DNA from 3 places in the Paeniglutamicibacter antarcticus genome. Region 1 is predicted to be linked to each of the others. Evidence: riboswitches for the same ligand, from Rfam matches in the RefSeq annotation. Region 1 holds a riboswitch; each other region holds the start of a gene.
What was found. A riboswitch is a leader RNA that binds a small molecule or an ion and turns the genes downstream of it on or off. The one in region 1 is predicted to bind S-adenosylmethionine.

Region 1 (3,269 bases):
TCCTGCTCGCCGAGGTGCCCGAAGGGAGGGTGGCCCAGGTCGTGGGCGGCCGCGGCGGCCTGCACCACCACCGGGTCGCAACCGCCCAACTCCGCGACGAGCTTGCGGGTGGGTTCGTCGGCATTGCGAAGGCCGATGGCGATGGAGCGGGCGACCGCGGAGACCTTCAGCGAGTGGGTGAGCCTGTTGTGCACCACGGTGCCGGCGCCCGCCTGGGGGATCACCTGGGTCACCGCCGAGAGCCGGGAGAAATAGGGGGAGAAGCGGATGCGTTCGATGTCGATGCGGAACTCGTCTTCACCGGGCCGCGAATCCTCTGTGACTGCCCGGGCGCGTCCGCCGTCTTGGTGCGTCGTGTTCCTGATATCCATGATGCGCACCAGCCTAGTGGAGACCAGGGTGCACCGACCGGCCGACGCGTTGACCGAGCCGGACGCCGATGCCTGCCGTGTGGCTGCCCAAGTGATCAGTAGAGCTTGTTTGCACCGCCGTCGGCCATGAGCGTCTGGCCGGTCATGTACCTGGAGTCATCGGAGAGCAGGAATGCGACGATCGGCGCGACATCTTCCTCGGGATCACCGAAGCGGCCCAACGGGACCTTGGCCAGCGAGTCCTGGTACATCTGTGGGTATGCCTCGCTCCAGGCCTTGACCCCGGGGGTCAGCGCCATCGGGGAGACGACGTTGACGCGGATGTCGTCCTTGGCCCATTCGTTGGCGGTGACCCGGGACAGCCCGCGAATCGCCTCCTTGGCCGAAGCGTACGCGGCCTGTGTCTCCTGGCCGACCATGGCCGATCCGGAACCGAAGTTCACCACGGCGCCACCGTTGCGGGCCAACAGCGGGTAGGCAGCGGCCATGAACTGGCGGGTGGCACGGAAACCGGTGTTGAAGGAAAGCTCCCACTGGTCCTCGGTGAGGTCGTTGAACATCGCCTGAGCCGAGGCATGGGCGTTGTTGACCAGGCCGTCGAGCCCGCCAAACCTCTCACTTGCCAGTTCGACGGCCGTTTCGGCAACCGTCCTGTCACTGACATCCCCGAGCAGGAACTGCACGTTTGAACCCAGTTCGCCCTCGAGCGCTTCGCCGGCTTTGCCGTTGACGTCAACGGCTACGACCTTGGCCCCGCGGGCCACCAGCACACGGGAAATCGCGCCCCCGATCCCCGAGGCCCCGCCGGTGACGATTACTACCTTGTTGCCAAGCTGCATGTTGGTTCCTCTTCCCATCGAAGGAGATTGGCGGATCCGCAAGAGCGAACCGCCCATTCATACAATCACGCCTTGATGGGCAAAGGCTGCACGCCGCAAAAGGACCGTAAACAGATGCGCAGCCACTGCGATGCACGAACCGTCGGCGGGCGTGTCCCGGGGAAGGGGCGTCGCAAAGGCTTCACGAAGAACCGTGAGCGTAACGCTCAACAGGCAAATCCTTTGTGGATACGGTGTTCCGGCCTGGTTGGCGAACTTAACAATGTGACCTGCGCGGGGTGCATGCATGACGGAAAACAGTCACATGAAGTGTTTTTGCACTTCGTGACGGGTGGACGGCAAAGAGCCTTGCAGGAGCCCTCGGGTCTGGAACAAGATGAATGCATCAACCATCAAGAGCGGCTGAGAGATCTGGCTCGTTGACGCCGCAGCAACCATCATCCGATGGACTTCCCGTTGAGGGACCGTCCATCGACGAGGGTGCTAAGGCCAGAAGCGATGGAGCCGCTTCGGCGTTCACTCACCATCGTCGCAGGACACCCGTACCGGCGTCCTGGGGCTTTTGAGGTGATCCCTGGTGCCTCCCTCGTATCGACGAGGAGATATATACATGAGCACTGCATCGAGCGCAGCACCGCCGTCACTGTCCTACGAGCTGTACCCACCGGTGAACCGCGACGCCGCCGAAAGCGTCTTTAGCACCATCGCTGCACTGGAAACGACTGATCCCGATTATGTGTCGGTGACCTACTCGGGCTCACCGGCACGCCGCAACGCCTCGCTGGAACTGATCGAACACCTCATCCGAAACACCCGGCTGCGTCCGCTGGCCCACCTGACCTGTGTCGGGGAGAGCCGCGATTCGCTGCAGAACCTCATCCGCCATTTCGTCTCACTCGGGGTGCGCGGGGTGCTGGCACTGCGTGGGGACCTGCCTGCGGACCCCGGGCAATGGTGCGGGGAGTTCCCTTTCGCCCGCTACCTCATCGAGCTGATCCGCGAGGTCGAGGCGGACCACACTGCCGCATTGGCCGGCGGCCGGCTCGGTGTGGGTGTTGCCGCCTATCCCATGAGGCACCCCGAATCCCCGTCCTTTGAACACGATGTGGAAGTACTGCTGGCCAAGGAACGCTCCGGGGCCAACTATGCGATCACCCAGGTGTACTTCCAAGCCGGCGAATACACCAACCTTGTTCAAGCCTCGCGCAGGGCTGGGGTCAGCATCCCGATCATTCCAGGGGTCATCCCGTTGAACTCCCTGCCGCGGCTGAACCGGCTCTCAAAGATGACCGGGGTGGCGCCGGATCCGATTCTGGCCCACGCACTGGAAACCGCCGGCTCGGATGCCGAACGTCACCGCATCGGCGTGGACGCCGCCGTCAACCTGGCCCGCAGGGCCTTTGGAGACGGGGCAGCCGGCGTGCACCTTTACACCTTCAACGACCACCGCGGTTCGCTCGATGTGATCGAGCACCTCGAGCTGCCGCGCACCCGTTCAGATCTCACCAATACCTGGGCCATCCGCGCCGCGGTCTGACCCAGCGCCGTCTTTCCATCTTTCAGCACGCCAAAAACAGGAGAAAAAACATGCCGAAACCAACTTTTCCCGCCGTATCCATCCTCGGATACCCGCGCATCGGGCCGAACCGCGAACTCAAGAAGGCCCTCGAATCGCATTGGGCTCAGCGCACCGACGAGGCCGCGCTGCATGCTGCGGCTCGCGAGCTGCAGAACTCCGACCTCGCAAAGCTCACCGAGCTCGGGCTCGACCCCACCGACGCCTCGCTTCCCGGGGACTTCGCCTACTATGACCAGGTCCTCGATGCCACGGTCGCGCTCTCGGCGCTGCCTACCCGCTTTGCCGACCTGGCCGAGACAAACGGCACCATCGACACGGCGGCCTCTTTCATCCTGGCCCGCGGCGACGAGTCCCGCGCCCCGTTGGAAATGACCAAGTGGTTCGATACCAACTACCACTACCTGGTTCCGGAAATCGGCGAAACCAGCCCCATCAAGGCCAACGCACTCCCGCTGGTCGAATCCTTCAAGTCCCATGCGG
Region 2 (3,269 bases), on a different contig from region 1:
CGGGGCCCGGGCCCACGTCGCCGATGGCGTTGAGTTGTTGAGGCGCGGTCCCGTTGACTTCGTAGTCGCCAATGATGCGCGACTTGTAGATCGCCGGGTTGTGAGTGGCTACGGTACGGGCGTTGCGCCAGTGCCGGTCCAGGTTGCAATGCCTTGAGGTGGCTGAAGCACCCAAGCCGTCAAAGAGCTTGGTGGCGGCCGATAGGACCAGTGGTTGCACGATGGCTTGGGCACGGTCGGCGGCAAGTTCACATACGGCGAACCGTTCGGCCGGGCTCAGCGACGGATCGCCCAACGCAACCTCGACCTCAGCGACCGCGGCCAACACGATCGAATCTACGGCGAAAGCAGTCCCGGAGATCTCACCAACCAACTGCAACACCTGGGGTTCTTCGCGGACCGGAACACCGGTCCCGGTGCTGAAGCTCCGGGTCCTGGCCTGGACCGCTGAGCGCACATCGTTAAGCACCGCGCGGCTGATCCCTGCCTGCACAGCAAGGAGCACCAATTGGAATATCGCGGATTCAGGATCGTTGATCTGTTGTTCCTCCGGAAGGACCGTGTCCACCGGAACGTCTTGGAACGTGGTCGATCCGGTCCCGGTAAGCTGCTGCCCGAAACCGTCCCAGTCATCAAAGATCTTGACCCGGGAATGCTGGGTGGAAACCACGGCAATCTGCCGTCCGGCACGGGTTGGGTGCGCGACGGCGACGGCCACCCAATCTGCATAGATGGTGCCGGTGCAATAGTATTTATCGCCGTTGAGGATCCACCGCTCCCCGGACATGGCAATCGTGCTGTTCAATGTACCGAGCCGGTTGCCGCCACGCTCGGTGTAGGCGTTGCCGACGATCTGCCCAGCCGTGATGCGCTCGATCCATCGATGGCGCATGGAGTCGTCTTCGAGCTGCAACACCGCTTCCACGAAGCCAAAGTGCGAGCGCCAGAGGTGGGCCACCTGGGAGTCGGCCTCGCCGAGTTCGATGAGCAGGCGGAACAGGTCCCGCAGACTCGCCCCGTATCCACCGTCGTTAACCGGTATCCGCAGCGCACCAAAACGTTCACGGTTCAGCCATCCGACCTGCTCGAAGGGAAGGGTCCGGGTGGCGTCGCGGTCGCTGGCACCTTCCGCGATCTTGGCGAAGACCGGACGGAAGATCGCAGCCAACTCGTCATAGTGCCCATCCACTGGCACTCCCGGGGTCAGCTTGAGCAGGTGCCGGGCAGGTGTGGCTTCGGTGAACGCATCAAGATCGATGGCTCCAAAAATTTCCGGGTCGCCTTCAACATTAAACGTGTGCAGAGGTGCATCGGCAGCCATAATTCGTTCTCCATCGACTCTGGCGTGAGCACCTACCGCCCAGTTAAGGGGAGGGGTTGCTGCGGCGTCATGGAGCCAGATCTCTCGGTCGCTCAGGATGGTTGTTGTTCACATTTCTACATGGATTCTCGCGCCGAAGACAACCCCGTCCGTCACAATCGAGGCGCGCATCACAAGGCAAAGCACTTTTGCGCTCCGCCGGAGGGCCAGTGACCCGGCGGGCCTCCGGCATTGGGTCCGCTAGTTCTTCGACGCCGCATGGGGCGGGACCGAGTGATTCGGCGCTAATTACCGACATGGGCAGATGGCGCGCCTATCCGCGAGATCACGCGGATCAGCACACTCGTGCTCGGGCTCAACGACAAGATCCCGCTCGTCGAATTGCCAAAAATGCGAAACATCGAAATTTCTGCATTCCATCACAGATCATTTGATCGGAAGAGGCATATTTCCGTGCTGTCGAAGGTTTCGTCACATTCCCATGGGTTTGCTCCTATGCTTCCCATCGACTTTGATGGAAGGCGTAACCCATCCCGAGCGGCCGAGAGATCTGGCTCATTGACGCCGCAGCAACCACCTCTTTGAGGCCGGTGCTACCGCCAGGTCCGATGGAGAAAACATGACTTCCCCTTCAGCTCGCCCCGAAGCGCCCGAGAGTGGCAGCTCCCATGACAAGCGAATCCGCGCCAAGGGTTCCTGGCAAGGGAACATGCGAACCACTGTCGATATCCGCAGCTTCTCATTCGATATCGATGAGCCGCTTCGCGTGGGCGGCACCGATACTGCTCCGACACCCATGGAATTCATGGCAGGCGCCCTCAACGGTTGCGTTAGCGTGGTCGTTGAACAGGCGGCCAAGGAAATGGGAATCGAATTCACGCGTCTGGAGACTTACTCGATAGCAACCCAAGACACCCGCGGCTTCGCCGGGACGGCAGACGTCTCACCGTTCTTCCACTCGTACAGGCTGGAGGTCCATCTTGAAACACAGCTTGACGATGCCGCGGTCAAACACGACCTGACAAAACAAGTTCACCGCCGCTGTCCCGCCATCAACTTGGTAAGTGCCGCTGGAGTGAACTTAGAGATCAACTGGGTCTTTGCCACCCAGGTCACAGAACATGCCGCCGAAAACGCCGGCAACATCGCATTGGGCTATGTGCCGCGGGAAACCCCCATCAATTCGCATGAAGAGGCCTCCGCATGAGCGCCGCCGGATACTGGACCATCGGATTAGCCTTGTCCTATACGATTCTGCTGATCGCCGGAGGGCGTCTCGCCCAGCAACGGAGCGCCGTGGGCAAGACCAAGGGGTTCTTCGTCGGTGGCAGGACCTTCAGTCCATGGACGGTCGCCTTCTGCATTACCGGGTTATTTTCCGGCTCATCCTACATTGCCATCATGGAGCTGAGCTACCGTACCGGTGTTTCAGCTCTTTGGTACGGAGTGGCTGAAACAGTACAGATATTGCTCATTGCCCTGCTGTTGGTGAAGCCTCTCCGAGAAAAGCTGGTCGTGACGGTCACTGGCATCATCGGCGACCGCTTCGGTCGGGTTGCCAAGGCAATCTCCGGTGTCATCACAGCCTTCACATTCCCCATGTGGTCGGTGGCCACCACGATCGCCTTCGCCTCGGCACTGACGGCGTTCACTGGCCTTAGCCTGCATGTGGCCGTCATCGTCACAGCCCTGTTGCTCCTGGCTTTCCTATGGAGCGGCGGGATGCGCTCGGTGGCATTCAACCAGAGCATGAACTGCCTCGTTTTCGTGGGAATGCTCTTGGTCGGCGCATACGCGGTCTTCGCGAAACCAGGTTTCTTCGGCCTGCGGGAATTCGCCGAAACCAACCCCCAGATGTTTGATCCGGGCAACGCCGGCATCTCGCTGATCGTCGCTTGGTTCGGAACCTTCATCGTGAACGTTCCGCTGGCCCAAGCCGCATTCCAGA
Region 3 (3,269 bases), on a different contig from region 1:
AGCTCATCGAATGGGTCCAGGACACCGACGTTGATGGATTCAACTTGGCTTACGCCATCACGCCGGGCACCTTCGAGGACATCGTCGAATTCATCGTTCCTGAGCTGCAGGCCCGTGGCGTATACCCGAAGGACTACGTCGAAGGCACGCTGCGCAACAAGCTCTTTGGCCGGGGCGACCGGGTCGAGGATTCGCACCGTGCGGCGAACTACCGGTTCTCCAACGCGCTTCTCAGCTAGGCCGCGGACGCTCAGATGAAATCTTGGGAGTGGTCACACCATGGTGTGTCCACTCCCAAGGCCTTTCATGCGGCAAGGCTGACCACCAGGTTGATGGTGGTGGCCAGGATGCCGGTGCCGAAAAGAAATGCCAGCAAACTGTGACGCAGGACCGCCGAACGCATCTCGCGCGTGGTGATGGAGGTGTCCGAGACCTGGTAGGTCATGCCCACGCTGAAGGCCATGTAAGCGATGTCGGTGTACTGCGGCGGCTCGTCCTGGTTGAAATCGATCCCCCCTGGTGCACCGGCGTAGTAGATCCTGGCGTAACGCAGCGTGTAAAGGGTATGGACCATCAACCACGACATTGCGGTGCAGGTCAAAGCCAACAGGGCCAGGGGCAACCTGGCCGATGCGCTCAGGTTGCTGCCGCTGGCCATCACCAACGCCACTGCGGCCAGCGACCCGATGGCGGCCAGGATGATCAACAGGTCGGTTACCTGCACCCCCGGGTCTTCTTCCTGGGCGTCGTCGCAAGTGCGTGCGTGACCCATCGATGCAATGGTCAGCCAAACCGATGCGTTGTAGATCAGTGCCGCCGCTGTCCATCCAACGGCCGGCGCGTAGTTCCACTGGCCCAGGACCCCGGCTAATCCGGCGGCGGTGATTCCGCCGACGAGCATTCCCAGCAAGCGCATCCTTCGATGCCTTGCACGCCGTGTGCGTGTGCCTTTCATGAGGTGATCTTGCCACGTTCCGTAACTGGACGCTGGTTTCGGATTATGGTTCACACCTCGGTTGGCACACGTGCAGCGGCGGTGTTCCGAGCGAATCCGGACGCAGCGCCAAAGCCCTGCAGATGGACCCGCCGAGATTGGCGTCATGCAGCGTTGTCAGCTTGCAAGCCTCTGGCGATCAGCCCGAATCCGAACAAGGACCGGATTATCAACATGACCAGCCCATGACGCAAGAATGATTACGTTGACGCTTCACAGTCCGACTTGTAAAGATTTATGACATGAATACGCCTCACAATCGACGCTATGCGTCGGTTTGTTTCACGGAAGCGACCTTTCGGTTGGTCATATCGAAGAATCTGCAACAGACTTGAATGGTTCGACAGTGGCGCAAGGCTACACCCGAACACACCATCCAGAGCGGCTGAGAGACCTGGCTCGTTGACGCCGCAGCAACCACCCCCGTCATTGGGGACCGGTGCTACCGCCAGGACCGATGGAGATAGCCAAACTCTGCGCCGGTCCACTACGAACCGTCATGCCCATGACGGTAAGCGGACGACCAGCCATGTGGCGGCATTCCTCGGGTTAACCGAGAGGGAACACCATGGGCAACACCAACCCACCTGCGAAGCGACGTCGCAACGCCGGTACCGGCGTCAAGGTCCTGACGATGCTCGCCGCGGCAACGCTCGCGCTCAGTGCATGCGGATCGGGGACACAAGACGCCGGCAATGCAGCACCGAACAGTCCCATCGGCAATGAGCCGGTGCAGGGCGGAGCCTTCGTTTTTGCGGAGGTGACTCCCATCAGCAACTGGCAGACACAGGCCGCACGCTTCTATGAGAAAGCGAACGTACTCAACAGCCTTCTTGACCGCCTGACGTATTTCGATGCCGAATCGGGCAAGCTCGTGGGCTGGATAGCCTCCGACTTCACCGCCAACAAGGACCAGACCGAATTCACCTTCACGATTCGTGACGGGGTCAGCTTCTCCGATGGCACCGCCCTTAATGCCCAGGCTGTCAAGAAGAACCTGGATGCCTTGGGGCTTGGGGTCAAGGCCGCCCAGATCGCACCGAACGTGGACTTTGGTGCCTACAAATCCGCAGAGGTCATCGGGAAGAACCAGGTCAAGGTGACGCTCAAGGCGCCCGACGCTAACTTCCTGCGTGCCACCTCCTCCGTAACAGCCGGTCTTGTCTCCCCTGACACACTCAAGCTCGACAACGCTGGACAGTCTGCGATCGCCAAGATCATCGGATCCGGGCCCTTCGTATTCGAATCCGAAAAGACCGATGAGGAAGTCACCTTCGCCAAGCGCGAGGACTACAAGTGGGCACCGGAGAGCGCGGCGAACCAGGGAGCCGCATACCTGGACTCTCTTGTGGTGAAGTACCTGCCCGAGGTTGCCCATCGTGCTGGAGCGGTACAGAACAGGCCAGGTCGACCTGGTGCGCGGGCTGCAGCCGGTCGATGAGCAGGCGCTCAAGAGCAGCGGGGACAATGTGTTGCCAGCCCAAGGCGTTGATTTGACGACCAACATGGCCGCGGTGCGCATCGGCAGCGGCAAGCTTACCGATGCCAAAGTCCGCCAGGCGCTCCAAGCAGGCATCGATCGGCAGTCCATCAAGGACACCGTCCTCTCCGAGAGCTATGTCGTGGCAGATTCGGTGCTGAACCACGCAGCGCCCGGTTTCATCGACCTTTCCGCGGACCTGGCCTACGAGCCGGAAAAATCCAAGTCGCTCCTCGATGAAGCCGGCTGGGTTGTTGGTGCCGACGGCGTGCGCGAAAAGGATGGCAAGAAGCTGGAGGTCACAGTGACCAGCTCCAACAACTCGGTGGTCATCAAGCCGGCATTCGAGCTCATCGAACAACAGTGGCGTGAAATTGGTGTCAAGCTCATCAACCGTGCCTCGGACAACACGTTCCTTGCCACCGCAATGATCGACCCCAACATCGAGTTCTTCGGAACCCGCCAATTCGCATACGGGGGACTTGGACCGGTCTTCGGTCCCGAGAACAACACCCAGACCCTCAACGCCGACACCGAGCTCAACGCCCTGTTTGCCAAGGAACGCGCAGCGACCAGCGAAGCGGAGCACAACGAACTCATCGCCGAGGAACAGCGCCAGCTCGTCAGTGAGAAGGCACTGGCCTTGGTCCTTTGGGACGAGGTCCAGGTCTACGGCGGCAATTCAGACGCCCACGTCGAGTTCACCTCCGGAACCGCCCCGATCTTCCAGGGCGCCTGGAAGACCGGAAAGTAGCTGACCCATGGCCGCATACATCGCCCGCCGCATCGGACAAG

Region 2: it holds a riboswitch for S-adenosylmethionine, as region 1 does, so the genes downstream of both, ABEA12_RS01650 (OsmC family protein) here and ABEA12_RS10910 (methylenetetrahydrofolate reductase) in region 1, are expected to answer to the same signal.
Region 3: it holds a riboswitch for S-adenosylmethionine, as region 1 does, so the genes downstream of both, ABEA12_RS01630 (ABC transporter substrate-binding protein) here and ABEA12_RS10910 (methylenetetrahydrofolate reductase) in region 1, are expected to answer to the same signal.

The regions. Positions count from the first base shown of each region.
Region 1 covers NZ_BAABLK010000033.1:8,268-11,536, forward strand. The annotation lists gene ABEA12_RS10900 (deoxyguanosinetriphosphate triphosphohydrolase family protein) at 1-371, opposite strand, end outside; gene ABEA12_RS10905 (SDR family NAD(P)-dependent oxidoreductase) at 467-1,210, opposite strand; SAM riboswitch class I at 1,597-1,715, shown strand; gene ABEA12_RS10910 (methylenetetrahydrofolate reductase) at 1,821-2,747, shown strand; gene metE (5-methyltetrahydropteroyltriglutamate--homocysteine S-methyltransferase) at 2,798-3,269, shown strand, end outside.
Region 2 covers NZ_BAABLK010000006.1:34,675-37,943, forward strand. The annotation lists gene ABEA12_RS01645 (acyl-CoA dehydrogenase family protein) at 1-1,321, opposite strand, end outside; SAM riboswitch class I at 1,329-1,425, opposite strand; SAM riboswitch class I at 1,847-1,936, shown strand; gene ABEA12_RS01650 (OsmC family protein) at 1,941-2,528, shown strand; gene ABEA12_RS01655 (sodium:solute symporter family protein) at 2,525-3,269, shown strand, end outside.
Region 3 covers NZ_BAABLK010000006.1:30,141-33,409, reverse strand. The annotation lists gene ABEA12_RS01640 (LLM class flavin-dependent oxidoreductase) at 1-239, shown strand, start outside; gene ABEA12_RS01635 (DUF1345 domain-containing protein) at 305-916, opposite strand; SAM riboswitch class I at 1,364-1,458, shown strand; gene ABEA12_RS01630 (ABC transporter substrate-binding protein) at 1,563-2,435, shown strand; gene ABEA12_RS01625 (ABC transporter substrate-binding protein) at 2,374-3,228, shown strand; gene ABEA12_RS01620 (ABC transporter permease) at 3,236-3,269, shown strand, end outside.